3 regions of the Megamonas sp. genome follow, and region 2 is predicted to be linked to each of the others. Evidence: riboswitches for the same ligand, from Rfam matches in the RefSeq annotation. Region 2 holds a riboswitch; each other region holds the start of a gene.
What was found. A riboswitch is a leader RNA that binds a small molecule or an ion and turns the genes downstream of it on or off. The one in region 2 is predicted to bind cobalamin.
Positions count from the first base shown of each region.

Region 1: it holds a riboswitch for cobalamin, as region 2 does, so the genes downstream of both, cbiD (cobalt-precorrin-5B (C(1))-methyltransferase CbiD) here and AC5LAX_RS10785 (sirohydrochlorin cobaltochelatase) in region 2, are expected to answer to the same signal.
Region 3: it holds a riboswitch for cobalamin, as region 2 does, so the genes downstream of both, nikB (nickel ABC transporter permease) here and AC5LAX_RS10785 (sirohydrochlorin cobaltochelatase) in region 2, are expected to answer to the same signal.

Region 1 covers NZ_CFQVBI010000078.1:26,131-36,946, reverse strand. The annotation lists gene yqeB (selenium-dependent molybdenum cofactor biosynthesis protein YqeB) at 1-674, shown strand, start outside; gene AC5LAX_RS11665 (XdhC family protein) at 671-1,660, shown strand; gene tatA (twin-arginine translocase TatA/TatE family subunit) at 1,687-1,881, shown strand; gene moaC (cyclic pyranopterin monophosphate synthase MoaC) at 1,903-2,382, shown strand; gene AC5LAX_RS11650 (MOSC domain-containing protein) at 2,405-2,839, shown strand; gene AC5LAX_RS11645 (MogA/MoaB family molybdenum cofactor biosynthesis protein) at 2,853-3,341, shown strand; gene AC5LAX_RS11640 (histidinol-phosphatase HisJ family protein) at 3,393-4,178, opposite strand; gene AC5LAX_RS11635 (AraC family transcriptional regulator) at 4,292-5,167, shown strand; gene AC5LAX_RS11630 (heavy metal translocating P-type ATPase) at 5,218-7,587, opposite strand; gene AC5LAX_RS11625 (GNAT family N-acetyltransferase) at 7,797-8,381, shown strand; cobalamin riboswitch at 8,428-8,602, shown strand; gene cbiD (cobalt-precorrin-5B (C(1))-methyltransferase CbiD) at 8,712-9,818, shown strand; gene cbiE (precorrin-6y C5,15-methyltransferase (decarboxylating) subunit CbiE) at 9,803-10,429, shown strand; gene cbiT (precorrin-6Y C5,15-methyltransferase (decarboxylating) subunit CbiT) at 10,466-10,816, shown strand, end outside.
Region 2 covers NZ_CFQVBI010000072.1:27,237-38,052, forward strand. The annotation lists gene AC5LAX_RS10760 (ABC transporter ATP-binding protein) at 1-811, opposite strand, end outside; gene AC5LAX_RS10765 (ABC transporter ATP-binding protein) at 831-1,625, opposite strand; gene AC5LAX_RS10770 (FecCD family ABC transporter permease) at 1,627-2,652, opposite strand; gene AC5LAX_RS10775 (ABC transporter substrate-binding protein) at 2,665-3,627, opposite strand; gene cobI (precorrin-2 C(20)-methyltransferase) at 3,648-4,355, opposite strand; gene AC5LAX_RS10785 (sirohydrochlorin cobaltochelatase) at 4,519-5,526, opposite strand; cobalamin riboswitch at 5,728-5,904, opposite strand; gene AC5LAX_RS10790 (ExbD/TolR family protein) at 5,976-6,395, opposite strand; gene AC5LAX_RS10795 (MotA/TolQ/ExbB proton channel family protein) at 6,398-7,015, opposite strand; gene AC5LAX_RS10800 (DUF2284 domain-containing protein) at 7,138-7,731, shown strand; gene araA (L-arabinose isomerase) at 7,830-9,314, opposite strand; gene AC5LAX_RS10810 (sugar porter family MFS transporter) at 9,777-10,816, shown strand, end outside.
Region 3 covers NZ_CFQVBI010000065.1:90,570-101,385, forward strand. The annotation lists gene AC5LAX_RS09285 (MATE family efflux transporter) at 1-495, opposite strand, end outside; gene AC5LAX_RS09290 (ABC transporter ATP-binding protein) at 534-1,478, opposite strand; gene AC5LAX_RS09295 (ABC transporter ATP-binding protein) at 1,471-2,262, opposite strand; gene AC5LAX_RS09300 (ABC transporter substrate-binding protein) at 2,276-3,844, opposite strand; gene nikC (nickel transporter permease) at 3,891-4,712, opposite strand; gene nikB (nickel ABC transporter permease) at 4,719-5,651, opposite strand; cobalamin riboswitch at 5,882-6,066, opposite strand; gene AC5LAX_RS09315 (NUDIX domain-containing protein) at 6,359-6,904, shown strand; gene AC5LAX_RS09320 (site-2 protease family protein) at 6,945-7,571, shown strand; gene AC5LAX_RS09325 (segregation and condensation protein A) at 7,582-8,373, shown strand; gene fabV (enoyl-ACP reductase FabV) at 8,665-9,837, shown strand; gene AC5LAX_RS09335 (DUF805 domain-containing protein) at 9,939-10,379, opposite strand; gene AC5LAX_RS09340 (DUF805 domain-containing protein) at 10,390-10,770, opposite strand.

The sequences.
Region 1 (10,816 bases), on a different contig from region 2:
ATGCTGTTTATGAAAATGAAGTGAATATAGAAGGCATAAAAGGAAAGTTAGTAAATAGTTATCAAGAGGCACAAGAAGTTATCGCACAAGATAAAATTGCTGTAATTGTTGATGAAAATGCTGATATTGCGAAAGAATATAAACCAGATATTATCATTGATGCTATAATGGCTAAGAAAAATATAAATACAAAAATTGATGATGCACCGATTGTCATTGCTGTAGGGCCTGGATTTACAGCTAAAAAAGATTGCGATTATGTTATCGAAACGAAAAGAGGTCATTTCTTAGGTAAGGTAATCGAAGATGGCAGTGCTATAAAAAATACAGGTGTTCCAGGGAATATTGGTGGTTATACTGTAGAGCGAATTATCAGAGCTAATGGCGAGGGCGTATTTAAATCCGTAGCAAAAATTGGTGATTTTGTAAAAAAAGGCGATATTGTAGCCTATGTTGATGATAGAGAAGTAACAGCCTTAATAGATGGTATTGTTCGCGGTATGTTGCATGATGGCATTGTAGTTACAGATAAGATGAAATGTGGAGATATTGATCCACGAGCAGAGCAAAGTCATTGTTTTAGCATATCTGATAAATCTAGAGCTATAGGTGGCGGTGCTTTAGAAGCTGTATTATATGGCTTGAAAAATTTGAGAAAGCAGGGCAAAAAATGATTACAATAAAAGCTTTTTGGCAAAAAGTGCAAATGCAATTAAAAGCAAATAATCCTGTAATTTTGGCAATGGTCATGGAGAAAAAAGGCTCTGCTCCGCGTGGAGTGGGTGCACATATGCTTATTTTATCTGATGGCTCAATGGTGGATACAATTGGCGGTGGCCCTTTAGAATATTTGGCGATACAGGAAGCTAAACAAAATTTAAAAAATGGTAAATCCATAGTGCAGACTTTTTCTTTGAATAATGCTACTGCTGGTGAATACGGTATGGTTTGTGGCGGTCAGTTGACAGTTGCTCTATATTATTTACAGCAAAAAGATTTAGTTCAAGTGGAAAAAGCATTGACTTTAATCAATACGAAAAATAAAATCGTTTTGAGTTTAAGTTGGCAAAATGAAAACTTTGATTTTAAAGTTTATGATTTAGCGGAAAGTTTTGCTTTGAAAGAAAAGTTGACTAAAAAATCTTTATTGCAGATGGATACAACAAATCAATCTGGGCAGTATTTAGAAATCATGAAGCAAAGCCCTAGAGTTTATCTATTTGGTGGCGGATATGTGGCTCAAGAGGTCGCAAAATTATTGCCAAATTTAGAATTTGAATATATCGTGCTTGAAGAACGCAGTGAATTTGCAAAAAAAGAATTATTTCCAGATGCTAAACGCATTGTAGTTGTAGATTATGCAGATTTTAGTAATCAAGTGGAAATAAAAAACAGCGATTATGTAATAGTTGTGACTAATGGTCATACGAAAGATACCTTGGTTTTAGAAAGTTTATTGAAAAATCCTCCAGCATATATTGGTGTGATTGGCAGTAGACATAAAAAAATTCATGTAGAAAATTATTTAGCTGAAAAAGGCTTTAGCGAAGATTTAATAAAACAAATTATCATGCCTATAGGGCTAGATATTAAAGCGGAAACACCTTCCGAAATTGCAATTAGTATTGTAGCTCAGTTAATTCAAAAAAGAGCTCAGTAAAATAATTTTAGATGGGAGAAAAATAGATGTTTGGATTAGGTATACCAGAATTAATTTTGATTTTAGTGATTGCTTTAGTGGTATTTGGACCTAAGAAATTGCCAGAAATAAGTAAGGCTTTAGGTAAAAGTATAAAAGAATTTAGAAATTCAACATCAGATATTACAGATACAGTAAATACTGTTAAAGATGTAACTGATGTGGCTAAAAAATTAAAATAATAAATTATAAATGGGGAAAATATGGCGAATTTTACGCATTTTAATCAAGATGGTGAAGCTATCATGGTTGATGTCAGTCAAAAAGACATTACCATGCGTATAGCTATTGCCGAAGGTAGTATAAAAGTAAATCAAGAAGTTTTTCGTTCAATCAAAGAACAGACTAATAAAAAAGGTGATGTATTAGCTGTTGCTAGGATAGCTGGTATTATGGCAGCGAAAAAAACAAGTGATATGATACCGCTTTGTCATCCATTATTTATTACAAAAATTACGATTGATTTTGAATTAGACGAAGACAATTATATGATAAAAGCTATTGCGACAACAAAAGTCAATGGTAAGACTGGCGTTGAGATGGAAGCACTCCATGCTGTATCAGTTACTTTATTGACGATTTATGATATGTGCAAGGCTATAGATAAAAGTATGGAAATATCAGATATACGTCTATTGCATAAAGAAGGCGGAAAATCTGGCGTTTATGATTATGAAAAATAATAAGGAGTATAGATTTTAATTGATGGGAAAAATTTTAGCTGTATGTATCAGTGAACAAAAAGGTACTTTAAAAACTGCTGTAGATAAGGGCTTAATGATAAAGGATTTTGGTTTAGAGCATGATGCCCATGCTGGAAAATGGCATCGTCAGATAAGTTTATTAGCAGTGGAAGCTGTGAGAGCTTTTGAAGAAAAATATAATTTCAAAGTTCCTGCTGGTGCATTTGGCGAAAATCTTTTAGTTGAAGGTATTGATTTAAAAAATTTGTCGATTGGTACAAGATTAAAAGTAAATGATATTTTATTGGAAATCACTCAAATAGGTAAAAAATGCCATTTAGGTTGCAATATTCAAAAGCAAACAGGTGAATGTATCATGCCTAATGAAGGTGTGTTTGCGATTGTATTAAATGGTGGAGAAATTAAAGCACAAGATACGATTTTTGTAGAAGCTTGAGAAGGTGAATGAAATGTTTGAAGTAGCGATAATCACTGCAAGTGATAAAGGTGCAAAAGGTCTTCGTGAAGATTTAAGTGGTCCATGTATAAAGCAGATTGTAGAAGAGTCTGATTATAAAGTAGTATCCATGGAAATTTTGCCAGATGATAGAGCTTTATTGGCAGACAAAATGATAGAGCTTGCGGATAAAGAAATTCCTTTGATTTTGACAACAGGTGGTACAGGTTTCTCACCAAGAGATAATACACCTGAAGCGACAAAAGATGTAATTGAAAAAGAAACACCAGGAATTTCTGAAGCTATGCGAATGTATAGTTTAAAAATTACACCAAGAGCTATGTTGAGTCGAGCAACTTCAGGCATTAGAAAAAAATCTTTGATTATTAATTTGCCGGGAAGTCCTAAAGCTGTAAGAGAATGCTTAGAATATTTATTGCCGACATTAGACCATGGTCTTAAAATTATGCTTAATTTAGATAATGAATGTGCTAGAAAATAATAAAAAACTAGATGTAGTTTTGAACTGCATCTAGTTTTTTTATTTTAATTATTAAATTGTATGAGCGATAGGTTTCATTTTGTCAAATGTATAGATATATTTAAATCCTAAATCTTTTAATATTTGTTTAGTCTCTTGGATTTTAAAGCCATATTGGTCAACATCATGACCGTCAGAACCAATAGTTATAATATCGCCACCTAATTTTTTATAGAGTTTTAAAATTTCAACGGAAGGCGTTAAATCTTTTAGACCATAACGATAACAAGAAGTATTAATTTCAATGCCTTTATGATCATTTATGACTTGTTTTAAAATCTCATTTACAAGGTCAAAGACTTTATTGAAAGGATAAATTCCTTTTTGGTCGTAACGATTAATCATATCTAAATGACCGAGAATACAATAATCTTTATATTGCTGGATTACTTTTAAAATTTCTTGGTAATAAAGTTCATTATATTCTTGTTGTGTTTTTCCTTGTTGAAAAGCTTGGTTCCAAAATTCAAGATTATCGACTTGATGACAAGAAAGTATTATAAAATCAAAGGGATAACTAGCAAATGTTTTGGCAAATTGATTGATAGTATGTGTTTGCATACCGAATTCCATGCCAAATTTTAGTTTTATTTGGGGAGAAAATAATTTTTGATAATATGTAAATTTTTCAAGGTATTTTTGACAATCACAATTTAAATCTGTTTTTACACCATAATCAATATGTTCAGTAAAACAGATTTCATCAAGATTTTTCGCTATTGCTGTTTGGATAGCTTTTTCCATAGGGCAAGTAGAGTCATCACTAAATTCAGTGTGCATATGATAATCAGCTAGCATGATAAAACCTCCTAAAATAATTAATTATAGAGTCATAATAATATATAATAGGGGATAATACTATCAATATTGATCGAGTTTTTTATAACAATAATCTGCTGAGGATGAGTTTTATGCATATAATAGAAAATAATTTAGAAGTAGTAGAATATGAAAATTTATTATTGCCAATATCTATAAAGATAAGAGAATTAATACAATATGAAAATAAAAGAGCTTTATGTCATTGGCATGATGATATAGAAATTATAAAAATTTTATCAGGTTCAATGAATTTTTATATAAATGGAGAAATTTTTCATTTAATAAAAGATGATATTTTAATTGTAAATTCAAAGCAGATACATTATGGTTATGAATATAATCATGATGATTGTAAATTTATTTGTTTAATGGTAAATCCTTCAGTATTAACAATTAATAAAGCTATGTATCGAGAATATGTAATTCCTATTATTGAGAATAATGGACTATTGGCATGGTGTTTGAAAAATAATGAAGGAAAACAATTAGATAGAATATTATTTGCATTAATAGATTGGCAGGAAAAATCTTGTAGAGCAAAAGAATGGAAATTGTTGTCTTTAGTATATGATTTATGGTATCAAATATATAATTTAATAGATAATGATAAAAATTTAAACTTAATAAAAGATGATACTTCTGATGATGTGAACATATTTAAACAGATGGTAATATTTATTTATCAAAATTATAAAAAAGCAATAATTTTACAAGATATTGCAAAATCTGGAAATGTAGGTAAAAGTAAGTGTTATGAACTTTTTAAGCGATATGTAAATAAAACACCAAATGATTTTGTTAATTTATATAGATTAGAAAAAAGTAAGATTTTATTAAAGAATGAAGATTTATCAATTACAGAAGTTGCATTAGAATGTGGATTTAATAGTGGAAGTTATTATGCAGAACTTTTTAAAAAATATAATGGATGTACTCCAAGAAATTTTCGTAAATATAAAAAATAATCTGTTCATCTAAAAAAGAAAATGAACAGATTATTAAAAGTTAGAAGCTATTAATAGTTTTTATAGAGAATGCGAATGGAGTTTAAAATACAAATCATAGCTACGCCAGTATCAGCGAAAACTGCTGCCCACATGGAAGCAAATCCCATAAGACCGAGTATCATGATGAGTATTTTTACACCTAAGGCAAAGACTACATTTTGCCATGCTATGCGAATGGTATCGCGAGAAATATTTATTGCTTGGAAAATAGAATGAACTTTAGAATTCATAAATACTACATCAGCAGCTTCAATGGCGGCATCAGCACCACTACCCATAGCAGCGCCAACATCAGCACCGGCGAGAATAGGAGCGTCGTTTATACCATCGCCGACAAAAAATACATTACCATGTTCTTGTCTAAGTGAGGATAATTTTTTTAATTTATCTTCAGGTAAAAGTTTAGCATGAACTTTATCAATGCCTACTTCATTAGCTACAGCATAAGCACTATGTTCATTATCACCTGTGAGCATAGCTGTAGTTAAACCTAAGTTTTTTAATTTAGCGATAGTGGATTTTGCATCATCTTTGATAGTATCATCAATAACAATAGAGCCAGCATATTTATCATCTATACCAATAAATATTTCTGTACCAGCATTAATAAGCAAATCATCAGGTAAAGCAATATTAAATCGTTGCATTAAGCGTTTATTACCACAATAAATTTTTTGCTTGTCAATAGTGCAGATTATACCTTCACCAGCAATTTCTTGATTATCAGTAGTAGTTTTTAAATTGAGTTTTTGTTTAGTGGCTTCATTGATAATGCTGATAGCAATAGGGTGAGAAGAAATTTTTTCACAACTAGCACAAAGAGAAAGCAATTCTTCTTTTGTGTAATTGTTTGTAGGATTTATAGTTTTAACTGTGAAATTACCATGAGTCAGTGTACCTGTTTTATCCATGACAATAGTTTTTATATTTTTTAGAGCTTCTAAAGCTAGACCACCTTTAAATAAAATTCCTTGTTTGGAACCGCTACCGATACCAGAAAAGAAAGCAAGTGGCACACTTAATACTAAAGCACAAGGACAACTAATTACTAAAAAAGTTAAAGCTGTATAAATCCAATGTTCCCAATCACCTGTAATCAATGAAGGAATGATAGCTGTAAGCGTAGCTACTAAAACGACAATAGGAGTATAAATTCTAGCAAAACGAGTGATGAATTTATCTATTTTAGGTTTGTTGGCAGCTGCATTTTCTACAGCTTGTAAAATGCGTGAAACCATAGATTCAGATAAAGGTTTTTCTACTTTCATTTTGATAGCGCCGGAAATATTCAAACAACCAGAAGTGATAGAGCTATTTGGGGCAATTTTTATTGGAATAGGTTCGCCAGTAACAGGTGATGTATCCAAACGACTTTCTCCTTCAATGACAATGCCATCAACAGGAATTCTATCACCAGCACGAACTAATAAAATATCGCCAACCTTGGCTTCATGAGCAGAAATAACAGACATTTTATCACTATGGAGAAGATTTACTGTTTCAGGTCGTAAATCAACAGCATCCATAATTTGACTGCGACTTTTTTCTGTAGCACGTTCTTCAAAATATTCGCCAATGCGATAAAAGAGCATAACACCGACAGCTTCAGGATATTCTTTGATAGCAAATGCTCCCAAAGTTGCGATACTCATGAGAAAGTTTTCATCAAAAACGTTTCCATGAAATAAATTGGTGATGGCAGTTTTTAGTACATGGAAACCTAAAATTAAATAAGCTACGATATACAGATAAAGTGTATATTGGTCAGGTACAAGAGAGGTAAATTCGCCAATGATAAATAAAATAGCACCAAATACAATTTCAATAATATCAATGGTTTTTTCATCAAAAAATTTTTTTGTATTTTGATGAGATTTTGAAGAAGCTTCATCAGCATTTATGATTTTTACACCATTTTCAATGGAATTAGCTATTTTATTTATTTGAGGTAGAAGTGCATCAGGATTTTGAGCTACTATTTTTAATTTTTTAGTAGCAAATGTCAATTGAGCAGATTTAATTTCAGGTAATTCGTTTAATTTTTTTTCGATTTTAGCACCACAGTTAGCACAATCTAGATTTTCGATTAGATAGATTTTTTCTTTATAATTAGAAGCATTTTCTTCAAGTTGAGAGATTATAGTGCCAGGTTCAATTTTGTCTGCTATTTTTTGAATAGTAGGTAATAATTCATCAGGATTTTTAGCTGTTAAAGTTAATTGTTTAGTCAAAATAGAAATAGTAGCGTTATCTACATTAGATAATTCGTTGATTTTTCGTTCGATTTTGGCAGCACAATTAGCACAATGGATATTGATTGAATATGCTTTTTGTTTGTGATTATTATTATCAATAGATAAATTAGAAGTAGTAGCCATATGTACGCCTCTTTTCTAAAATAATTATATACCCATAGGGGTATTATCTTTACGTCTTTAGTATACCCTATGGGGTATATGGTGTCAAGAATGAATATCAATAATGATTAAATTTTTATTTGACTCAATATAAATTTTGACTAGAATTATTTAGTATAAATATTTGTATAGATTTTAAGTAAAAATTTAGTCATTGAGGAGAGATTTTAATGAAGAACAATGAAAAAATAATTTTTCGTTTAGCCAAAATAGATGATGCAGAAAAATTAGTAGAAATTTATGCTCCCTATGTAAAAAATACAAATATCACTTTTGAATATGAAGTGCCAATAATTGACGAATTTAAACAGCGTATAACAAAAATAATGTCGAAATTTCCTTATATTTTAGCTTGTATTGGTGATGAAATAGTAGGTTATACATATGCTTCTACTTTTAGGGAACGACAAGCTTATAATTGGTGTGTAGAAACTTCTATTTATATTAATGAAAAATATCAAGGTAGAAAAATAGGAGAAATTTTATATACGAAATTAGAAGCGATTTTAAAATTGCAAAATATAACTAATTTAGTAGCAAGCATAACCTATCCCAATCCGCAAAGTATAGCTTTCCATGAAAAATTTAATTATAAGAAAATAGCTCATTTTACAAAATGTGGTTATAAGCAAAATTGTTGGTATGATATGGTTTTCATGGAAAAAATGATAAATAAACATGAAACATTGGCAAAAGAAATTATTTATTTACCTGATTTAGATAAAAATTTAGTGGAAAAGATATTGAAGAAATAATAATTTGATTTGCAGTATTAATGGATAATGCCTATAATATAATATATTAAATTAAATAGAGATAGGTGCGTAAGCTTAATAAGGAAACTGGAAGAGCCAGTACGGTCCCGCCACTGTAAGGGGAGCTATTTTTAATTATGTCACTGAAATAATTTATTTTGGGAAGGCGAAAATCAGCGAGGAACCTAAGTCAGGAGACTTGCCTATTGGAAAAACACCGTGAAATTTATAGATGATATATTTTTCAGACTCACGAGAGATGGGCAGGTGGAGAATTTTTCGTAGAAATACGGGATAAGTCTATCTCCCTGCCCAAAGGGAGATTTTTTTATGCGTAAAGAAATGAAAAGTGGCTATACAACAGGTTCTTGTGCAGCTGCTGGTACAAAAGCTGCTATACTTGCTTTACAGGGAAATGTCGTTCAAGAGATTGAATTATATGCTCTAAGTGGAGAATTATTGCATATTCCCATTAAAAATGTAGAGCTTACATCAACTGGAGCAAGAGCAGAAGTCATAAAAGATGCTGGTGATGACCCAGATATCACACATGGAGCTTCTGTATTTACGGAAGTAAAAATAAATAAAGATGATGATAAAATCAATTTTTATGCTGGCTTAGGTATTGGAAAAGTTACAGAGGCAGGTTTGTCTATTCCACCAGGAGAGCCGGCAATAAATCCAGGGCCACGAAAAATGATGACGAAAGTCGTTCGTGAATTGTTGCCAGAAGCTTATGGCTGTGATATTACGATATCTATTCCTAAAGGAGTGGAACTAGCGAAAAAAACGCTTAATCCTATATTAGGTATAGAAGGTGGTATTTCTATAATTGGCACTACTGGCGTGGTGCGTCCAATGTCTGAAGAAGGCTTTAAAAATTCACTTACACCGCAGATTTCTGTAGCCAAAGCAAATGGATTTGATGATATTATTTTTGTTCCTGGGAAAATTGGTGAAAATATCGCTAGTAAATTAAATCTTCCAGCAAAAGCTATGGTACAGACAAGTAATTTTATCGGTCATATGTTGGAATTTGCTGCTGATGAAGGAATTAAATCAGTGCTTTTATTTGGTCATTTAGGTAAATTGGTAAAAGTAGCTGGAGGAATTTTCTATACACATAGTAAAATAGCTGATGCTCGCTTGGAAATATTAGCTTCTTATGCTGCTCTTTTAGGTATGGGTAAAAAAGGCATAGAAGAAATTTTTAAAGTGAAGACAACAGAAGCAGCTATGCCAATTATTGAAAGATATGGATTGGTAGAAAAAGGTTTTTATGATTTATTAGCTAAAAGAGCTAGTCTTCGCAGTGAACAACATGTATTTAATGCTTTCAAAGTAGGAACTGTGATGGTTACTTTGAAAGGTGAAATTTTGGGCATGGACGATAATGCAAGAGAAATAGGTGGTAGATTAGGTTGGAACATAAAATAATTGTGGCTGGAATTGGTCCAGGGGCGAAAGAATATGTCATTCCTATGGCTATGCAAGCTATAAATGAAGCAAAAGTTTTAGTTGGGGGAACAAGAGCATTAAATGAATTTTCTCATCAAGGTCAAAAAACTTTTGCCATAAAAGCAGATATCACTGCTGTGATGGATTTTATAAAAGTTGAATTAAATGATAATGATGTAGTAGTGATGGTATCTGGCGATCCAGGATATTATTCTTTGTTAAGTGCTTTGCGCAAGAATTTTCCTTTAGAAAATATAAAAGTAATTCCAGGGCTAAGTTCCATGCAAACAGCTTTTGCCAAGATAGCACTTCCATGGCAAGACGCTAGTCTACTTAGTTTTCATGGACGTGTGCCAAGTGATGAAGACTTAAAATATTATCCAGGTCGCATAATCGGTATGCTCACAGATAATAAATTTAATTCTAATGCTATAGCCACATATTTGATTGCAAGAGGTTGGGATAAAAATGCGAGAGCATATATTTGTTCTAGACTTTCTTATCCTGATGAAAAGATAGTCAGCTTATCTTTAGATGAAGCACAGACAAAAGCATGTGCGAGTCATTGTGTGATGATAGTTGAAGGTTAATATAAAATAAATTATGAATAGAAAGTTGGTGCATATTTGAATTTACCAGGAATAGCAGATGAAGAATTTATTCGCGATAAAGTGCCAATGACAAAAGAAGAAATTCGCATTTTGACAATGTGCAAGGCAAAAATTCGTCCTGATAATATTATTTGGGATATTGGTGCTGGTACAGGTTCTTTATCTATTGAAGCGGCTTTACTTGCTCCACAAGGAGAAGTTTATGCTATAGAGAAAAAAGATTTAGCTGTTGATTTATTACATCAAAATATTGCTAAATTTAAATTAGAAGATAAAGTTAAAGTCATTGCCACAGAAGCACCAAAAGGATTAGATGAATTGCCAAATTGTGATGTAGTATTCATCGGTGGCAGTGGCAAACATATG
Region 2 (10,816 bases):
GACGTATAGTTGTCGCTACATCTAAAGTTCCAGCAAAATCAGCACATTCTTTACGAGAATTAAAAAATTTATACTCTCTAGACTCTTCGCTATCCCATTCTACAACATATTTGCCAATTTGCTCACAAAGAGCCTTTGGCGTATCCAATTTTATTAAACTACCTTTATTTAAAATAGCCACTCTATTACATAGATTTTCTGCTTCTTCAATGTAATGTGTAGTCAAAACTACAGTAACACCATCTTTTGGCAATCGACGTATTAAATCCCAAATACGTCGGCGCACCTGTGGGTCTAAAGCCACCGTTGGCTCATCTAAAAATAAGATTTTAGGATTATGCATCAAAGCTCGCACAATCAATAAACGTCTTTTCATACCACCAGATAAACTTTTTACTTTATCATTAACTCTATCTTGAAGCTCTACATAATTTAATAATTCTTCAATGCGAGCATGGCGCTCACTTTTGGGAATGTGATGCAATCTTCCATGTAATTCCATATTTTCCCAAACAGTCAAATCCTGATCAAAATTTATATGTTGCGGTACTACTCCTATATATTTTTTTACATTTAATTCGTCGCTGAATATATCTTTTCCCTTATATAAAATTTCTCCAGCTGTAGGCTTTGTAAGCATGGTAAGCATGCGAATAGTTGTCGTCTTACCTGCTCCATTTGGCCCTAAAAGCCCAAAGATTTCACCTTCATCAATCGTCAAATTTAAATCTCTTACAGCCGTTTTTTCTATATTTTTACCTTGTTTATTTTTAGAAACAAAATTTTTCTTTAGGGATTTTATTTCAAGCATATTTATTCCCCTTATTATATTAATTTTTAACTAAAGATACTGGAAAAATTATTTTATCTTCTGGATTTTGACAGTTTTGATACATCTTAGCATTCACACCAAATACTTTAGCTAAATTTTCTACATCAAGTACAGTATTTGGCTCACCTTGCTCAAATACATGTTTATCTTTCAAGATAACTATATCATCAGCATACATACGAGCATGATTTATATCGTGTAAGACCATAATCACTGTCATTTTTTCGCGTTTATTCAATTCATCTACTATCTGCATGACTTCTATTTGATGAGCAATATCTAAATAAGTAGTTGGCTCATCTAATAATAAAATCTTTGGCTGTTGAGCAAGTGCCATTGCAATCCATGTACGCTGTCTTTCACCGCCAGATAAAGTGCTGACTAAGCGATGAGAAAAAGATGTAATATGTGTTTTTTCCATTGCTTCTTCAATAATCGCTTGCTCTTTTTTATTATTCAATGATTTAAATATAGAGCGATAAGGAAATCTACCATAACTCACAAGCTCTTTTACCGTCAAATCTGTTGGTGTTGTCGCTCCCTGTGGTAATATTGCCATTTTCTTCGCTAGATTTTTTCTGGATAAATGCAAAATATTTTCTCCATCAATCAAGATTTCGCCTTTATACTGACGATTTAATCCTGAGATAGCTTTTAATAAAGTCGATTTACCACAACCGTTTGGCCCTATGATAGCTGTCTTTTTTTCAGCTTTAAAATCAATATTAATTCCATCTAAAATCAATTTATCATATATTTTTATCATTAAATCAGATACTTTTAAATTAACCATATCAAAGCTCCTTTCTAAGTAAAAATAAAAAGAATGGAGCTCCTAATATCGCCATGAAAATTCCCACAGGCAATTCCAGTGGAGCAAATGCTACACGGGCGAAAGTATCACTATAAGTAACTACAGCTATTCCCAAAAGTGCTGACGAAGGTATCAAATAGCGATAATCTGAACCTACAAGCAAACGAGCTGTATGTGGCACTATAAGCCCTACAAAACCTAATAAACCTGCTACAGATACAGCACTTGCTGCCAATAATGCTCCTATAGCAGTCAAATAAATGCGTGTTAATTCTACATTAACCCCTAGAGCCTTTGCTATATCATCACCCAATTGCAAAATATTTAAATGGCGTGAACCCAACATTGCTAAAATAAATCCAATTAAAGCATAAGGCCAAATAATATCTACATGTGGCCATGAACGAGCCGATAAGCCCCCTACCATCCACATCAAAGCACCATGTATTCTATCACTATATAAAACTAAAATAGCGGAAATACCTGCACCTAAAAATGCTGATACTGCCACCCCTGCTAAAATAATACGCAACGGTCTTATACCATTTTTCCATGCCAATAAATAAATGCAAATAGCTGCAATCATAGCACCGACAAAAGCTATAGGCGTTATTAGATATTCCATAGCAGGAAATAATACAATCACTAAAATACCTGTAAGCCCTGCCCCTGAAGAAATCCCTATGATATGTGGATCAGCTAAAGGATTTTTCATCACAGCTTGTAAAATAGCTCCTGCCATAGCCAAATTCATGCCTACTAATCCTGCAACTATCGTTCTTGGCAATCTAATATTATATAAAATCTGTTGGTGAGGACTACTTACACCATCAATAAAAATATTTTTCAATTCGCTTATTGGAATAGCTACTGCTCCACTTATTATACTGCATATAATGCCCGAGCAAGCTAAAATGGCGAATACTATCATCATTAGTATTCGCCATTTATTAATCGCTATGCCAAATTTTGTAGTTTGTAAAACTTCTTGTTTTTGCATAGTCATATCAATTCACCATCAATTAAATTTATCTGGATAAACAAGCTTAGCCATAGTTTCAACCGCTTCTGGATAATGAATGCCTGGACTTAGTAAAAATAATTCCTGTGGCAAGAAATATACTTTCTTTTCTTTTACTGCTGGAAGAGTCTGCCATGCTGGATTATTTTCTACATTCTCCATCATAGATTTCTTTATAGTTTCTAGTTTTCCCATACTTGTAACAAAGATAACATCTGGATTTGCTGATACTAATGTTTCCAAACTATATGGCGCAGAAGTTGGATTGCTTTCTAATGGAGTCAATCCCTTAGCAATATTTTCAAATTCCAAAATCTCTGCCGTTGAACCTGCAATACTACCTTCTAACTGTACAGTTACATTTTGAGCTGTACTATGTAGTATTGCTATACGTTTATGTTCATTTGGCAATTTGTCTTTTATTTCTGCTATTTTATTATCCATATCTTGTATCAAAGTTTTTGCTTTATCTGGATTTCCTGCAATCTGCCCTAAAACATCTACAGTATGTTTTACTTGGTCATACGTACGCATTTCAAGAACAACTACAGGAATACCATTTTCTTCAAACGTAGATACAAATTTATCATTCATACCCTTATAAGCAATTACTAAATCTGGTTGAGCTTCTATTACTTTCTCAATATTAATATTATAGACATTTCCTACTTGTGGTAGATTTTCATCTTCTTTGGGAATACCTGTTTTTGCTGATACCCTAGCCACTATTTTTCCATCAACAGCATGAAGTGGCTCTAAAAAAGATGCTGATAATGGTACTATTCTCTCTGGTTTTTTCGTCAAAACTACTTGTCTATCAGCATCATCTGTAATAGTTAAATAACTATCAGTTCCACTCGAAGCATTTTTTTCCTCTGTTTGACTACCACAACCAACTAATATTACTGAAAAACATATTACTAAAGCTAATATACAAAACAAACCATTTAATTTTTTCATAGTAACATTATCTAAGGCAATTAAATACCTTTACTCCTTCTAGTCAAAATAGTTGATAAATAATTTAATTTTTTATCTTTTTGAGCTTGTAAATCATTTATAATTTCTTCATCTGGAAGACCACAACGGCTTACAAGTACAGCATTATCCACCATATCATTTTCAGCTAAAGCATCTACTACTTCAGGATAATTTTTATAAACTTTCATCATTACCACATTATTAGAAACAGCTAAAGCTTTATCAATAGTTTCTTTATCAGCAGTTGCTGGAATTACACTGATGATATCATTGCCTTCAACTAAAGGATAACCTAATTTACTACCAATCGCACAAAATGCTGGCACACCTGGGATAGTTTCAATATTTATATCTTTTTCTTTTGCTAAAAGACGATATACATAAATATATGTACTGTAAAACATTGGATCGCCTAATGTTAAAAATACTACATTTTTTCCAGCTTGTAATAAAGCTAAAATTTCTTCTTTATTTTTCTGCCATGCATCAGTAGTTTCAAAATTAACTACCATTGGAAAAACTTGATATACAATTTCAATATCATCTTTTAAATAAGGTTTAGCTATGCTTAAAGCTACGCTACCATCTTTTTTTTCTGTTTTTGGTGCAATGAGTACATCAGCTTTTTCAATAGCTTTAATAGCTTTCATTGTCAATAATTCTGGGTCTCCAGGACCTACACCAATACCATAAAAAGTTCCTGCCATGATTAAAAATCCTCCTGCATAAAAAGGTATGTGACAAAATTTGCCACATACCTTACTGTATTACATTTTGCATATTTTAGTAGAAACTAAATTACTTAATAAAATAATGCTCTTGTTTATTTTACACTTGCCATATAAAAGCGTCAAGCTTAGGCCACACAGCTTATTTATCTGCTTGCAATGCATCAAAAGCTTCATTTGCTCTATCCACAAATAATTGGCGAACATTTTCATTTTCACCTAAACCGTGAAGATAAGTATCCACTTTGAAACCTTCTTTTTCTAAAATAGATTTATGTGAATCTTCTTCTTCTCCTGCCATATCATTATTAGCATGGTCACCTGCTACCATCATAAGTGGCATTAAAGTTACATTTTTGATTTTCTTAGCTTTTAACTCTTCAATGACATCTTCTAATCTTGGATTACCTTCAACTGTATAAATCAAAACTTTGCCATCATAAAGTTTATTTAAACGATCTTGCATTACAGCATAATATGCATTTGATGGATCTGGTGTACCATGAGCCATAACAAGTACTGCATCTTTTTTACCTAATTTAGGCATTTGAGATTCAAGTGCTTTCATAGCATCTTCTACATCATCTCTTTGATTTTCTTGTCCCATCCAATACATAAGAGGTGTACCAATAGTCATTTTCTTAAATTGAGTTTTGTAAATATCATAAACAGCTGTTTTATAAGTATATTCAATACCAGGAATAACATCTAAAGAAGTGAGTGCAATGCGATTATAGCCTTCAGCTTTTAGTTGTGCCAAAGCTTCTTCTGGAGTTGGAATATTAATACCTTCTTTAGCTTTAATGCGGTCAATAATAATATGTGAAGTAAATGCTAATACCACTTTAGTATTTGGATGTGCTTTTTGAATTTCATCTACAGTTGCTTCAATTGTTTTTGCACGAGTATCTTTAAAAGTAGTACCAAAACTCATCACTACAATAGCATCTTTATTTGGTGCCTTCATTAGCTGTTCATCTGTTGTATTATAAGTACGTAAACCAATTTCTGTTGCTTTTAATAAAGCTGGAGTTGCAGTCTTTACTTCAGAGCTCAACTCATAACCAGAAGCAAAAGATGTTGCAGATACGCCTGTTAAGGCTACACATGCCATAGATGCCATTAAAATTTTTTTCCATTTAGCTTTCATATTGTTCTTTCCTCTCTTAGCTGAGTTATCCCCTTTATCCTACAATTTTCTTTTAAGCTAGGTTAAAAGTCATAAAAAAAATGAACCTTCTGCGCGCTCAAAGGTTCATTTCTAGTATAAAAAATCTCTACATGGAATTATACCGATGTAGAGATAGCCTTATACTGTAATAAATCTCCTACCTATCTCTCGCAGGTCATAACGGTGATTGACAAATAGGCAGTTCTTCTGACTCAAGTTCATCGCTTCTTCAAGCCTTCCCAAGAAAATCTCAGTGACATATTTTTGAAGTTGCTCACTTTCACAGCGGCGGGACCGTAGTAGCTTTTACTACTTTATCTATTAAGTCCTAGGGACACCTATTCCACTCAATATAAATTATAAATAAAATTAATTAAAAAATTAATTCTATTTTTACCATAACATTTAGTAATAAATATGTCAAGTCATTATTGCGACTTTTGTACTATCGTTTCTGTCGCTAAACCAAATTTAGTTATACCAATAGCCTTGAATTTATCTAATAAAGCCATTATTTTACCATAATCAATGCTTTCATCAGCACGAATAACTACAGCAAAATTATTATTTTCTTCATATTTTTCTTTTGCACCTTGAAGTAATGTATCTTCATCTATCAATTTATTTTCTAAATACAAAGTGCCATCAGCTTTCATCGTAACTAAATAATTAACATTTGTTTGACTTTGGGCATTTTGCACTTTAGGCATATTTACAGGAATAGTTTTTAAATCCACCATGTACAGTGTGCTGAGCATAAAAAATACCAATAAGAAAAACATAATATCAATCATTGGTATAATCATGACCTCAGGCTTAGAAAACGCTCTTCTATCTTTTAAACGCATTGTCATTCACCTCTAGTTATATAACCTTCAATTAGTGAAAAAGCCTGTTCCATATCAGTTACGATACGGTCTATTCTCTGCACAAAATATGCATGAATAGCCAAAGAAACAATAGCTACACAAAGTCCTGTAGCTGTTGCGATTAATGCTTCACCTACACCCCCAGTGATAGCAATAGCTTGACCTTCTTCTAAATTAAATACGCTAAAAGCTGAAATCATACCAATTATTGTCCCCAATAAACCTAATAAAGGAGCCATAGTAACAATTACATTTAAATAATAAAGTCTTTCTCTAAATTTAGAAATACTTATCCCTGATTGAACTTCCAACAACATCATCAAATTGATATTTTTATTTTGCATTTTATTGAAAGCAAAATCGACTAAAGAAGCTAAATCCCCCTTGCTATTTTGTGCTAAATTTCTAGCCTCTTCAATTTTATTATTAATCATCAATTTATAAAAATTTTGTGCAAAAGCTCTTCCCGAATCAGCTTTCATAAAATATAATAAGCGTTCTATACCAATAGTGATAATAAAGATTGAGCATATTAATAATATGTACATTACTAATCCGCCCTTATGAAAATACTCTACACCTTGCATCAATAAGTCCATGAAAAGACCTCCTATAAAAATCTCACTTCTTGTATTATAATTTATTCATACTAATAATAAGCTTATCAAATATAGCTGTCAAACCTAAAATCAAAAAACTTAACAATTAAGGAAGTGCTTTTATGTTTACTACAAAAGTTCAAGTCGCCCATCATGATATGCAGGATTTTATTTCTAATTATCAAGACATAGACAAATTTTTGACTTATTGCCAACAATGTAATAATTATAAACATAAATGGTCTTGTCCACCACTTAGCTTTAATCCTAAAACTTATTTGAGCCAATATAAATCTATTTATTTAGTAGCTGTACAAATAAATTACAGTGAAGATACTATAAATAGCTTAACTACTAAAGAAGAAATTAGTACATTTACTCGCAAAACTTTGCGCAAACTAAAAAATGAAATAGCTACTGCTCTACTAAATTTAGAAAATGATAATACAATTTCTCTATCTTCTGGTGGCTGTAGTTACTGTTGCAAATGCAGTAGAACTGTTAATCAGCCTTGTAAAAAACCAGATAAAATGCGTCATTCTCTTGATTCTTTTGGCGTAGATTTAGGAAAAGTAATGGAAGATATATTTAATATAAAATTACTTTGGGGCTTAGATAAATTACCAAAATATCACGTATTAATTCATGCTTTAATCTCTAACGAAACTATTTCTGCTACAACTATATCTGACATAATAAGCAAAAACAGCGTATAACTATAATAGTTATACGCTGTTGTTTTAAAAAATATTCTTTCCCCCTCAGTTAAGGGAAAATATATAAAGTTATGGGGGAAAGAGAGAGAGTTAACAAATTATTTTAATTTCCACATAATGTCGGAAAGCATGAGCTGATCTTTAAATTTATCCATATCTAAATCTTTAGTGATATGAACGAATTCAATACCCATCATATTAGCCCAATCGCGAAGTTGTTCAGCAGTTACAGTGTAGCTGATAACGCTATGATGTGCACCACCTGCTAAAATCCAAGCTTCACCAGCTTCTTCAAGGCTTGGCATTGGTTTCCACATTACGCGAGCTACAGGAAGATTTGGCATTGGCATAATAGGTTTTACGCATTCTACATCGTTAACGATAAGACGCATTCTACCACCCATATCTACAAGAGTAGCTACAATAGCACTGCCTGCTTTACCTTCAAATACAAGACGAGCTGGAGCATCTTTGCCACCAATTCCAAGTTCATGAACTTCAATTTTTGGAGTTCCTTCTGCAACGCTAGGGCAAACTTCAAGCATATGTGCACCAAGGTTATAGCTATCTTCGCCATCTTTACCGAAATGATAAGTGTAGTCTTCCATTAAAGCAGTACCTTTATCAATGCCCTGTGCCATAGTTTTCATAACTGCAGTGAGGCAAGCAATTTTCCAATCGCCTTCTGGACCGAAACCATATCCTTGACCAGTTAAATCTTGAGTTGCAAGACCTGGAAGTTGATCCATACCATAAAGGTCTTCAAATGTATTTACAAAACCATCTGCTTTGTTATCTTCTAAGAATTTTTTGATAGCAACTTCAACTTTTGCTTGATAACGTACAGATGCAATATTATCTGTATTCATTTCATATTTAGTTTGATATTCAGCAACTTGAGCATCAATTTGTTCTTCAGTTACTGCGTTGATGTACTGTACTAAATCTCCTACTGCATGAGTATTTACAGACCAACCAAATTTGATTTCTGCTTCTACTTTATCGCCTTCAGTAACAGCAACATTTCTCATGTTATCGCCAAAGCGAATAACTTTTAAATCAGCACTAGCGATTACGCCAATTGCAGTACGCATCCAAGTTGCGATTTTGTTTTGAACAGCTTCTGTTTCCCAATAGCCAACAACAATTTTACGAGCAAGACGCATACGAGTACCAATGAAACCATGTTCACGGTCACCATGTGCAGACTGATTTAAGTTCATGAAATCCATATCGATTTCTTCATTTGGAATTTCTCTATTATATTGTGTATGAAGGTGAAGATATGGTTTTTGTAATTTTTTAAGACCTCTAATCCACATTTTAGATGGGGAGAAAGTATGCATCCATGTGATAATACCAGCACAAGTATCATCATAGTTTGCATCCATTACAAATCTGTCAATTACTTCAGCAGTAGTACCTACAGCTTTAAATTCAATTTTTGCAGGAAGTTTGCCAGAAGCATTTAAACCTTCTACCATTTTTTTTGCGTCTTCTTCAACAGCTTTTAAAGCTTCTGGGCCATATAAGAACTGGCTACCTACGATAAACCAAAATTTGTAGTCTTGTAATTTTTTCATAAAAAACAACTTCTTTCTTTAAAAATATAACTTATATTATTACTTGCAAATAATTCTATTATAACTGTTGTATATTTAATATTACCATTTATTTGAAAATTATAATATATAATTGTCATACAACATGGTCTTATTATAGCATGTATGTTATACAAATTTCAATAGGCAAAAACATAAAATTTATAAAAATTTTTTCAATCTTTCTAACAATTACACTATATAAATAATTTTTATAGTAATCTTTATCTATATAAAGGAAATTATTTTTTATTAATCTTTTTCCTAAATAAAAAAATTCAAAAAAATTTAAAATTATTTGCAATAAGCACTTGTCAAATAAAAAAAACTATAGTACAATTCTTCTTGTCAACATATCATACAACTTTATTAAATTGTTTAAATTAGTATGATATTTATAATTGTCTGTTAATTTTATAATAAAGAAAAGGTAGGTTTTATCTCATGTCCACAGCTATTGACACTGAAGCGCTTGAACAAAGTAAACGTATGCGCAAATTAGTATCTGTTGCAGCCGGTATGGCTGGTTTGTTGTTTGGTCTTGATATTGGGGTAATCGCTGGTGCATTGCCATTCATTACAGACCAATTATCACTCACAAGCCAAATGCAAGAATGGATCGTAAGTTCTATGATGTTTGGTGCGGCTATTGGTTCTATTATTACTTTATGGATTTCATCTAAATTAGGTCGTAAAAAATCTATTTTAACAGCAGGTCTCTTATTTATTATTGGTTGTTTTGGTTCTTCATTCGCTCCTAATTATGAAATTTTATTAATCTCTCGTATAATCTTAGGTTTCTCCATTGGGGTTGCTTCTTATGTAGCACCACTTTATCTTTCTGAAATGAGTGAAAAAGAACATCGTGGTCGTTTGATTTCCATGTATCAGCTCATGATTAACTTCGGTATCGTTATCGCATTCATCTCTGATACACTTCTTGCTCCAACAGAAAGCTGGAGACTTATGCTTGGTATCATCAGTATCCCTGCATTCTTATTAATAATCGCTGTTGCTAAATTACCAGATAGCCCACGTTGGCTCGCTTCTAAAGGTTTTACAACTGAAGCTCAAAGAGTACTTAACGTTCTTCGTGGTAACAAAGAAAAAGCTCATGAAGAACTCCAAGATATCACAGATAGCTTAAAAGTTAAACAAGCTGGTTTCTCTTTATTCAAAGCAAACAAAAATGTTCGTCGTGTTGTTTTCCTTGGTATGTTCTTACAGTTCATGCAACAATTCACTGGTCAGAACATCATCATGTATTATGCTCCAAAAATCTTCAGTCTTGCTGGTTTTGAAAGCCACACAGACCAAATGTTTGCTACTATCTTAGATGGTATGACATTCGTTATCTTCACTTGGATTTCCATGCAGTTCATCGATAAAACTGGTCGTAAAATCGCACTTAAAATTGGTTTCGGTATCATGGCTTTCGCTCTTATCGTTCTTGGCTGGTGCCTCATGCAGTTTGAAGGCGGAAA
Region 3 (10,816 bases), on a different contig from region 2:
TATTTGCATAAACATAGTATAGCGAATTATCATCTGTCCCATGAGCCAGCCTAGCGTTACATAATTGATTAAAACAAATGGTGCTCCCCATATAATGATATCACAATAATTTTTCATCAATTCAACAACTTGGCTTTCAGGCTTCATTAGCAACGCATAATATTTGAAAATCCACGGATAAATGATTAAAAATATTAAACTTATTACTATAGCTATAAGTAGTGGTCTAGCTAAAGCTAAAAATTTATCTTTGGCGGATTCACTGCCCAAAGCTTGAGCGGAAAAACTTGTAGTAGACACTCTCAAAAATCCAAATAGCCAATATATATTGTTAAATAAAATTACTCCCAAAGAAACAGCAGCTATATAAAAAGCTTCTGACATATGCCCCATAACAGCAGTATTTACAGCTCCTAATAGAGGCTGTGTAGCTGTGGATAACATAAAAGGAGTAGTTACTTTTAGATATTCTTTATAAGTTAATTGTGATAGCATAAAATCTCCCATCTATTAAAATTTTTATATTATTTTATTTAAAATAAATGACAAGCAACATGATGATTAACTGATATCTCTTTTAATTTTGGCTTTTCCTGTTTACAAATATCTTTGCAGTATTTACAGCGATTTTGAAATGGACAACCTTTTGGCAAGTCCAAAGGGCTTGGGATATCACCAAAAAGAGTTTCTATATTTTTATTTTGCTCATTATCTAGAGAAAAAACTGCTTTTAATAAAGCTTTAGTATATGGATGCTTTGCTTCGATCAATTTATCACCATCAATTTTTTCAACGATATTGCCTAGATACATCACGGCTATACGATGACTAAATAAACTAACTAAAGCTAAATCATGACAAATAAAAATATAGGTGATATTTTTTTCTCGTTGAAGTTTTACTAATAATTTAATGATTTTAGCCTGAACAGATACGTCAAGAGCAGAAGTGGCTTCATCACAAACAATAATTTCAGGCTCTAGGGCTAAAGCTCTGGCAATAGCTACACGTTGACGTTGACCGCCACTCATATTATTCGGATATTTATATACAAAATCATCTGGCAACTCTACTAATCGCAATAATTCTTGAGCTTTTTCTTTCATTTGTGATTTTTTTATTAAATTAAAATTTAATAGCGGTTCACAAATAATATCGCCGATTTTCATTTTAGGATTAAACGCTGCTGTAGGGTCTTGAAAAACCATTTGAATATGACGACAATTTTGACGACGTTTTTCTCCTGTTAATTTAGTAATATCTTGATTATGAAAAATAACTTCACCAGAAGTTGGTGCGTGCATATTCATAATAGTTTTTACCAGTGTAGATTTACCACAACCAGATTCGCCAACAATGCCTACTGTTTCTCCAGCATTAATATTAAGACTAACATCATCACAAGCTGTTAAAAATCTATTATTACTAGCTGGAAATTTTTTAGTTATATTTTTTACCTGCATAATAACTTTAGACATAGCGCTGTCCTCCTATTTGTGGAACTGAAGCAAGTAAAGTTTTAGTATATTCTGCCTGTGGTGAATTAATTATATCTTCGGCTTTACCATATTCTACAACTTTGCCTTGTTTCATTACCATAATTTTATCTGACATATACGCAGCTACACCAATATTATGAGTTACTACAATCATTGCTGTACCACAACTGCGAGGAATTTCTATCAATTCTTTAACTATTTGTTCTTGCGTAGTAACATCAAGGGCAGAAGTAGGCTCATCTGCTAATAATAAAGATGGTTTAAAACTTATTGCCATAGCGATACCAACACGCTGACGCATACCGCCAGATAATTCAAATGGATATGATTTCATGATATTTTCAGGATTAGCTAAATTCATACGAGTAAGCATTTCTACAGCAAAAGAATATGCTTCTTTTTTAGTAAGATCATCGTGAATTTGTAGATATTCTATAAATTGTTTACCAATAGTTTGGATAGGATTTAACATATTACCACTATCTTGGAAAATCATAGCAATATGTTTTCCTCTTAAAGATAGCCAATCTTTATGGTTGTATTTCAATAAATCTTGATTTTCAAAAAGAATTTTTCCATTTATAATCTTTCCGCTATTAGGTAAACAACCTAATATGGCTCTAATCACTGTAGTTTTACCACAGCCAGATTCACCAACTATGGTCAAAATTTCTCCTCTATCCAAAGAAAAATTAATATTTTTAACTGTAGCTTCTATATTTTTGTTATATTGAATAGTTAAATTAGATACATCAAGTAACATTAATTTACCCCTTTTATGCTTTAGCTGGTTTTATTTTATTAGTAAGCCAATAATAATCCGATGGATACATAACTACACCCTCTAAGCCTTTGGTGCTGATAATATTAGTCTGTGGATAACCTAAGAATAATGCTGCACCATCATTTAATAAGATTTGTTGCGCTTCAATAATTAATTGACGACGTTTTTCTTTATCAAATTCGACAGATAATTGATTTAAAATCTCATCATATTCACGATTACTATATCCAGAACCATTTTGTGGATTATCTCCATTTACATTAGTTTTCCAATACCAACTTAAATAAATTTCAGGATCTCCAGTATTAGCAGTTGTAATATTAGAAATAAGTAAATCATAATCGCCATCAATACCCATTTTATCAATAAGGTTATAATCTACACTTTTTATATTTATCTTAATTCCTACTTTTTTAGCATCAGCTTGTACAGCTTCAGCGTATAAAGGAAGCTCTGCACGGCTATTATACACGACAAAATCAAGACTTAAGTCCTTGCCATCTTTATCTAAAATACCATCTCCATTACTATCATTCCAACCAGCTTCGGCTAATAATTGCTTAGCTCTTTCTGGATTATATGCATTTGGATCTGTCAACTCATCAAAGCCATAATCCATAGATGGCGGTATTGGTGCTTTACCTGTGATAAAAGTATCTTTTAGTAATATTTTATTATAATTTTCTCGATCACAAGCAGAAATCAAGGCAGCACGAACTTTATCATCGCCTAAAATACCATTTTGATTAATACGAGCAAGTACTGTACGTAATGAAGAAATTTCATCGATATAGAATTTATCATTATTTCTAAATAAATCTATATCTCCAGCTGCGATATTTACAGCAAAATTAACTTCACCAGATTGAAGTGCCATAGCACGAGTATTAGGATCATCAATAGATGGTATTTCTACACGCTCGAATGGAACTTCACCATCCCAATAATATTCATTTCTCACCATTACAGCCTTTTCTTTTACAAAAGATTCCACTTTATATGGACCAGTACAAATTGGACCTTCTTTGGCAAAATCTCTACCTTGTTCCTCTGCACTAACATCTACAATAATAAATAATGGGTCAGCCAAAAATCCAGGCATATTAGGTTGAGGTTTGCTTGTTGTGATTATTAGATTTTGACCATCAGCCTTCATTTCTGTGTATTCAAAGAAAGTTTTTGCTCGAGTATTTTTAGCAAAAGCACGTTCAATAGATTTTTTTACAGCTTCAGATGTTACTGGATTGCCATTAGAAAATTTTACATTATCACGGATTTTAAAAGTCCATGTTAAATGGTTATCACTAATAGACCAACTTTCCGCAAGCCATGGCTGAACATTCATTTTTTCATCAAATTTTGCCAAACATTCACCAATAGCATAACGCATCACAACCCAGCCAAAATAATTTTGTGTTGGCTCTAAAGTATCTGCAAAATTTGTAACTCCAAATTTTAAAGTAGTTTTATCTACTGTATTTTCAGAGCCACAACCAGCTATTATACCTGCAGTCAATATACCACATAGACTTAAACTAATAGCCTTCCATAATTTTTTCATTCTAAAACTTTTCATATTTAACCTCTTTTCTTATCAATAAAATCTATCAATCCTGTCTAGGGTCTAAAATATCACGTAAACTATCTCCCCAAAGATTAAATATAGCTACTACTATAAAAATAGCTAACCCTGGATAAATCATCAGCCATGGAGCAGTTTGAATATATTGACGACCTTCATTGAGCATTAATCCCCATTCTGGTGTAGGTGGTTGAGCACCAAAACCTAAAAAAGATAGACCCGCTATTTCCATCATCATAGTGCCAATATCCATAGCTCCCGTAATCACTATCAACGGTAAAATATTAGGTAGTAAATGATGATACATAATTGTAAATGTAGTTGCTCCACTAGTTTTACTAGCTATGATAAAATCATTATTTTTTAATTTAATAACTAAACTTCGTACTAAGCGAGCATATTTTGCCCAACTTACAACGACTAAGGCGAAAATCGTATTTATAATACTTCCACCCATGATGCCAGCTATAGCGATAGCTAGAATAATTCCTGGAAAAGAAAGCATAATATCAGCCAAACGCATTAAAATAAGTTCTATTTTACCGCCAAAATAACCAGCAATTATACCTATGATTGAACCTATAGTTGCTGTCAAAATCACAATGCAAATCGTCATAAATAATGATATTTGCATACCATAGATTATGCGTGAAAAAATATCTCTGCCCAATTTATCTGTACCTAAAAAATATTCATTATTTGGCGTTTGCAATGCTTTCAACATATTGGCTTCATAAGGATCATGTGGCACTAAAACTGGTGCTAATAGAGCAATGCAGATTATTAAAATGACTGAAAAAGAATATATGGAGAATAATTTATTTTGTTTTATAAAATTAAAAATCATATTGTATTAATTCTCCTTTTTTATTCTTGGATCGAGATAACTATAAGATAAATCCACTAAAAAATTAATTACTGTATATACTGTGGCAATCCATAAAACAATCCCTTCAATTAATGGATAATCACGCATAGTAATCGCTTGAACTGCCATTTTGCCTATACCTGGCCAAGAAAAAACAGTTTCAATAACAGCAACACCACCTAATAACCAACCGATGGACATACCTAATAAAGTTATTAAAGGTAAAATGGCGTTAGGTAAAATATGTTTCCATAAAATAGCTTTTTCAGACAATCCTCTAGCTCTAGCGCCAATTACATAATCTTGATGTAATTCATCTAAAATGACAGTACGCACTTGTCTAGTATATTTCGCTGATTGATAAATAGCTAAAGTAAGTGCGGGCAATACTAAACCTGAAAAACTGACCTTTGCTGTAGCAATAGGAGCTAGACCCAGCTTTAAGCCAAAGATATATAATAAAATCAAACCCACCCAAAAGCTTGGCATAGATACACCAATAAAAGAAAATATTCTCACTAAAAAATCAGGAATTTTATTGCGATGCGTAGCAGAAAAAATTCCCAAAGGAATGGAAATGACCATAATTAAAATAATTGTAGTTAATGCTAATAAAACAGTCCCTGCAAAGCCTTCTATTAATTTCTCCATAACAGGTTTTTTAGCTGAATAAGAAATTCCCATATCGCCTTGCACTACACCTAAAAGCCAATTACCATATTGTACAAGAAATGGATCGTTAAGTCCCATTTCTTCACGAGTTTGCTCAATTACTTCTTGAGAAACAATAGTATCTGATGCTTCTAAGAGCATAGTGGCTGGATCACCAGGTGATAAATAAGTTAAACAAAATGTTAAAAAACTGACTCCAATTAAAGTAATTACTAATTGAATTAAACGATTTATTAATCGTTTCAAAATAAAAAGCCTCCTTTATATTTTGTTTATTTTTTTAGTAGATTATCTTTTAGCTCCTTTCTTTATTTTCTTGTTTATCCCTAACAAAAAAGTCTGCTTTAACAAGCAGACTTAAATATGATTATATACAAATATAAAATATAATAAAAAAACCTAATTCCATAGAATTAGGCAGTATTATACAAATTTATATTCGTACAAAATCGCCTTCCCATCGCTCGCAGGTAATAACGGTGATTATTAAATAGGCAGTTCTCCTGGCTTAGAGTCATAGCTATTCACGCCTTCCCAAGAAGATAATTTATTCTCAGTGACATAATTGTGAAATCGCTCGTCTTTACAGTGGCGGGACCGCTTCGGCTTATACCGAATTCCCTATTAAGTCTGTATAGACACCTATTCTATCTATATTTTATTACTTATGTTTTATGTTATCATTAGTGATAATCTTTGTCAATTATTTTATAATAAATTTCATTAATTTTATTATTACTAAAAACTTTATATAAGATATATAGTTTTTGTAAAGTTGTTAACTTATTGGCGGATTGATAAAAATATTTAAAAATTATAGCCACAAAAAATCTATTTACAATAGACTTTTGTATATTATTTTTCTCATAGCTTATTGTTTTTATAGATGATATAATTATGAATATAAAATTTATAATTGTTATCAATATTATAATATAAAGAGAGGGATTTTCATGTATGAAGATTTAATTGAAGAAAAAGTTTCTTCCGAAGATATTTTTGATGGGGTATTACTTCATGTAAAGCGTGATTATGTAAAATTACCAAATGGTAATAAAGCTGTTCGTGAATGGATAAAACATCAAGGTGCTTCTGCTGTTATTCCTGTATTGCCAAATGGTAATATTATTTTAGTGCGTCAATATCGTTATCCTATTGGCAAAGTAACTTTAGAAATTCCTGCTGGCAAATTAGATAGTGTTGACGAAGACCCATTAATTTGTGCTAAACGTGAATTATCTGAAGAAACAGGTTATACTGCTAATAAATACACACAAATTCATAAATTAGCTACTACTGTTGGTTTCTCTAATGAATGGATTTATATTTATTTAGCACAAGATTTAGTAAAAGGTAAACAACATACTGATGATGATGAATTTATAAATCTAGTAGAAATGCCACTAAGCGAAGCTGTCGATTTAGTTAATAAAGGTGAAATCTTTGATGCTAAATCTGTTGTTGCTATTTTAATGGCAGAAAAATTGTGTAAACAATAATTTATTTATATTTGTTATTTAAAAATTTAGGAGGTATTTAATGTTTGGTTTTGGTCCAGATATGATATATGCAATCCCAGGTTTGTTGATTGCATTGACTGTTCATGAATATGCCCATGCTAAGGTTGCTGATAATTTAGGAGATTTCACTCCTCGTATGAATGGCAGATTAACTTTAAATCCTGTAGCTCATATTGACCCTATTGGATTGATTATGTTATTTTTTGCTCAAATAGGTTGGGCAAAGCCTGTACCAATTAATTTAAATAATTTTGATGATTGGCGTAAAGGTGAAATGCAAGTTTCCTTAGCAGGACCATTAGCTAATTTAATCACAGCTTTTGTAGCTTCAATATTTTTTGCTCTTTGTTTTAAGTATAGTTTTGCTCCTCATTGGCTTGTTATGGTATTACAATTAATTATTATTTATAATGTAAATTTTGCTATTTTTAATTTAGTACCTATTCCACCACTTGATGGTTCTAAAATCTTATCTTCTCTGTTACCAGGTAGATTAGCTTATAAATATCAATCTTCTGTAATTAATCGTTATAGCTTTTTTATTCTAATCGCTCTTGTTTTTACTGGAATATTGGGTTTTATCATTCACCCTATCAGTAACTTTATTATAAGCATTTTAAATCTTATTATTTCTATTATTATTTAATGAGTTTTTTATGCAACAAGAACAATATAAGGTACATTTAGAATCCTTTGAAGGGCCATTAGATTTATTATTGCATTTGATTGAAAAAAATCGTATTGATATTTATGATATTCCTATTGCTCTATTGACGGAACAATATATGGATTATCTTGCTAAATTTAAAGAGTTTAATATTGAAGTAGCTAGTGAGTTTTTAGTCATGGCAGCCACATTATTACAAATCAAATCCAAAATTTTATTACCTGATACTAAGGTAGAAGAAGTAAATGAAGATGATACTGATGAGGTTGACCCACGAAAAGAATTAGTCGAACGATTATTAGAATATCGTCGTTATAAAGAAGTCAGCAGTATTTTAGGTGAAATGGCAGATGAAGCTGGCAAAAGATTTTTTCGTGAAGCTTCTAATCTACCGACAAAACATTTGCCACCTAAAGGGCTTGATGTAAAACTTTTGTGGCAAGCATTTCAAAATGTGCTAGAAAGCCAAATTGAAAATGAACCTCTTGTAGCTAATGTTGCTCGAGAAAAATATACTATTGAAGATAAAATCATTTCTTTATTGGCTTTGCTTAAACAACATGGCGGAAATATTTGTTTTAACACTGTATTTCAATATAGTGAGCATAAGATTTCTAAATCTGAATTAATCACTACTTTTTTAGCTATGTTAGAATTGATTAAAATAAAGAGAATAACAGTATATCAGACAAGTATATTTTCGCCCATTTATTTAAAAATCAATGATGAAGTCGAATCTTCTGATAACGATATTATTGTTGATAATACTGAAAATAATTAAAGATTGTTAATAGATGATTTTTTGATAAAAATTCATGAAAATAGACGCTTGTAAGCGTCTATTTTTTTTATTTCTCCCCTCGAGAATAATTATTTTATTTATTAATTATAATAAAATATTATTTCTTAATTTATTTTTAATCTAAATATCATTTGTTATTATTGAGTCTAAGTTGTATAATATAAATAATATATATATTTATATTAATATTATTCAAATTAATAATCCTATATATTAATTAAAATAATATAATATAAAACTTAGCGATAACTAAGTAAAGGAGAATATTTTATGATTATCAAGCCAAGAGTAAAAGATTTTATCTGTTTAACTTCTCACCCTGAAGGCTGTAAAGAAAACGTACGCCGTCAAATCGAATATGTAAAAAGTCAGCCAAAGGTTGAACTTGGTAAACGTGTATTAGTATTAGGTGCTTCTACAGGTTATGGCTTAGCATCTCGTATTTGTGCAACATACGCGAGCGGTGCTTCTACAATTGGAGTTATTTTTGATAAACCAGCACATGGTAAAAGAACTGCAACTGCTGGTTGGTATAATACAGCTGCTTTTGAAGAATTTGCAAAAAATGATGGCTATTATGCTAAAACAATAAATGGTGATGCTTTCTCTCAAGCTATTAAAGAAAAAACTATTGAACTTATAAAAAAAGATTTAGGCAAAATTGATATGGTCGTTTATTCCTTAGCTGCTCCTCGTCGTACAACAGCTGATGGAACTATGTATTCTTCCGTATTAAAAACTGTTGATGAACCTTTCACTGCTAAGACTTTAAATTTAAAAACAAATGAATTAACTGAAGCTACTTTACCACCTGCTACTCCTGAAGAAGTAGAAGCTACTATTAAAGTTATGGGTGGCGAAGATTGGGCAGATTGGATGCATGCTTTAAAAGCTGCTGATGTTTTAACTGAAAATGCTTGCACTGTAGCATATTCTTATATTGGTTCTAAGATTACATACCCAATATATTATGAAGGTACTATCGGTGCTGCTAAACAACATCTTTATAAAACAGCTGAAACTTTACGTCAAGAAGGCTTTAATGCTATTATCTCTGTAAATAAAGCTTTAGTTACACAGTCTAGTTCTGCTATTCCTATTGTTCCTTTATATGTGGCGGTAATGTATCGTGTAATGAAAGATAAAAATGTTCATGAAGGTACTATCGAACAAATGTATCGTTTATGGCATGAATACCTCTCTCAACCACAACCAAAAGTAGATGATGAACACCGTATTCGCATTGATGATTTAGAAATGAGAGACGATGTACAAAATACTATTTTTGAATACTGGGATAAAGTAACTACTGAAAACTTAACTCAATATGCTGATGTAGATGGTTATTGGAATGACTTCTACAATCTCTTTGGCTTTGGTTTTGATAATGTAGATTATGATGCTGACGTAAATCCAGAAGTAAATCTTGATTTAGTTGAATAATACAAACTCAAACAAATTTATATATTTTTTAGAGTAGAAAGTCTTCTCTACTCTATTTTTTTGATAAAAAGTTTCTACTAATGATAAAAGCAGTAATGTATTTAAACATTACTGCTTTTTGTTAATTCTAAAGGATTTTCACCATATTTATTTGGACCATTTGTTCCTTTAGCCAAAATCAAATACAAAATAAAAATGAAATAGCCAAAAGGAAAAACAATAGGAAATATTATCCACCAACCGCTAAAATTCAAATCGTGCAAACGTCGTATCATCAAAAAATTAAGTGGTAAAAATAATATTATTAAAATTAAAGAAGCTACTAAAATAAGCAAAATAGGAATTACTTCTATTTGTGATAAAACATTTAAATCATTTACATTTTCGCCTAAAATAGCAATAGATAATGCACTAGCTAAACCTAATAAAGTAATAATCCCTATAAAAGCCAATGATATGACAATCAAAAAGATTATATAATGAATAAATGGCTTTCGATTTAATCTACCTTCTGTAGAAAAATATTTTTCTTCTAAATTCATAAAAAACTCCTTATAAATCCAAACTTAAAGGGTCTTTTCCATATTTATTATCACCATCAGTCCCTTTTATTAAACATAAATAAGCCAAAAATAGCATATTTATCAATGGAATTACACATAAAATTATCCATACAGCCGATTTATCTAAATCATGCAAACGTTTAATTCCTAAAAATAAACTAGGTAATAATGCTAATTCAATCAATGTAGATACTATACTTATACTAATATCAACTACTGTTCCATCTGTCGTACTGATAATCACTAAAAACGTTGGTATTATCAAAAATAGACAAAATAAGATAAAACATACTGCATATAAGATAAATATTTTACGATTTATGCGACCTTTTGTAGATAAAAATCGTTCTTCTAGAGATGCATTTTTCATTTTATTTTTATCTCCTTGAATTTTATTTTACTTATATTATAAAATA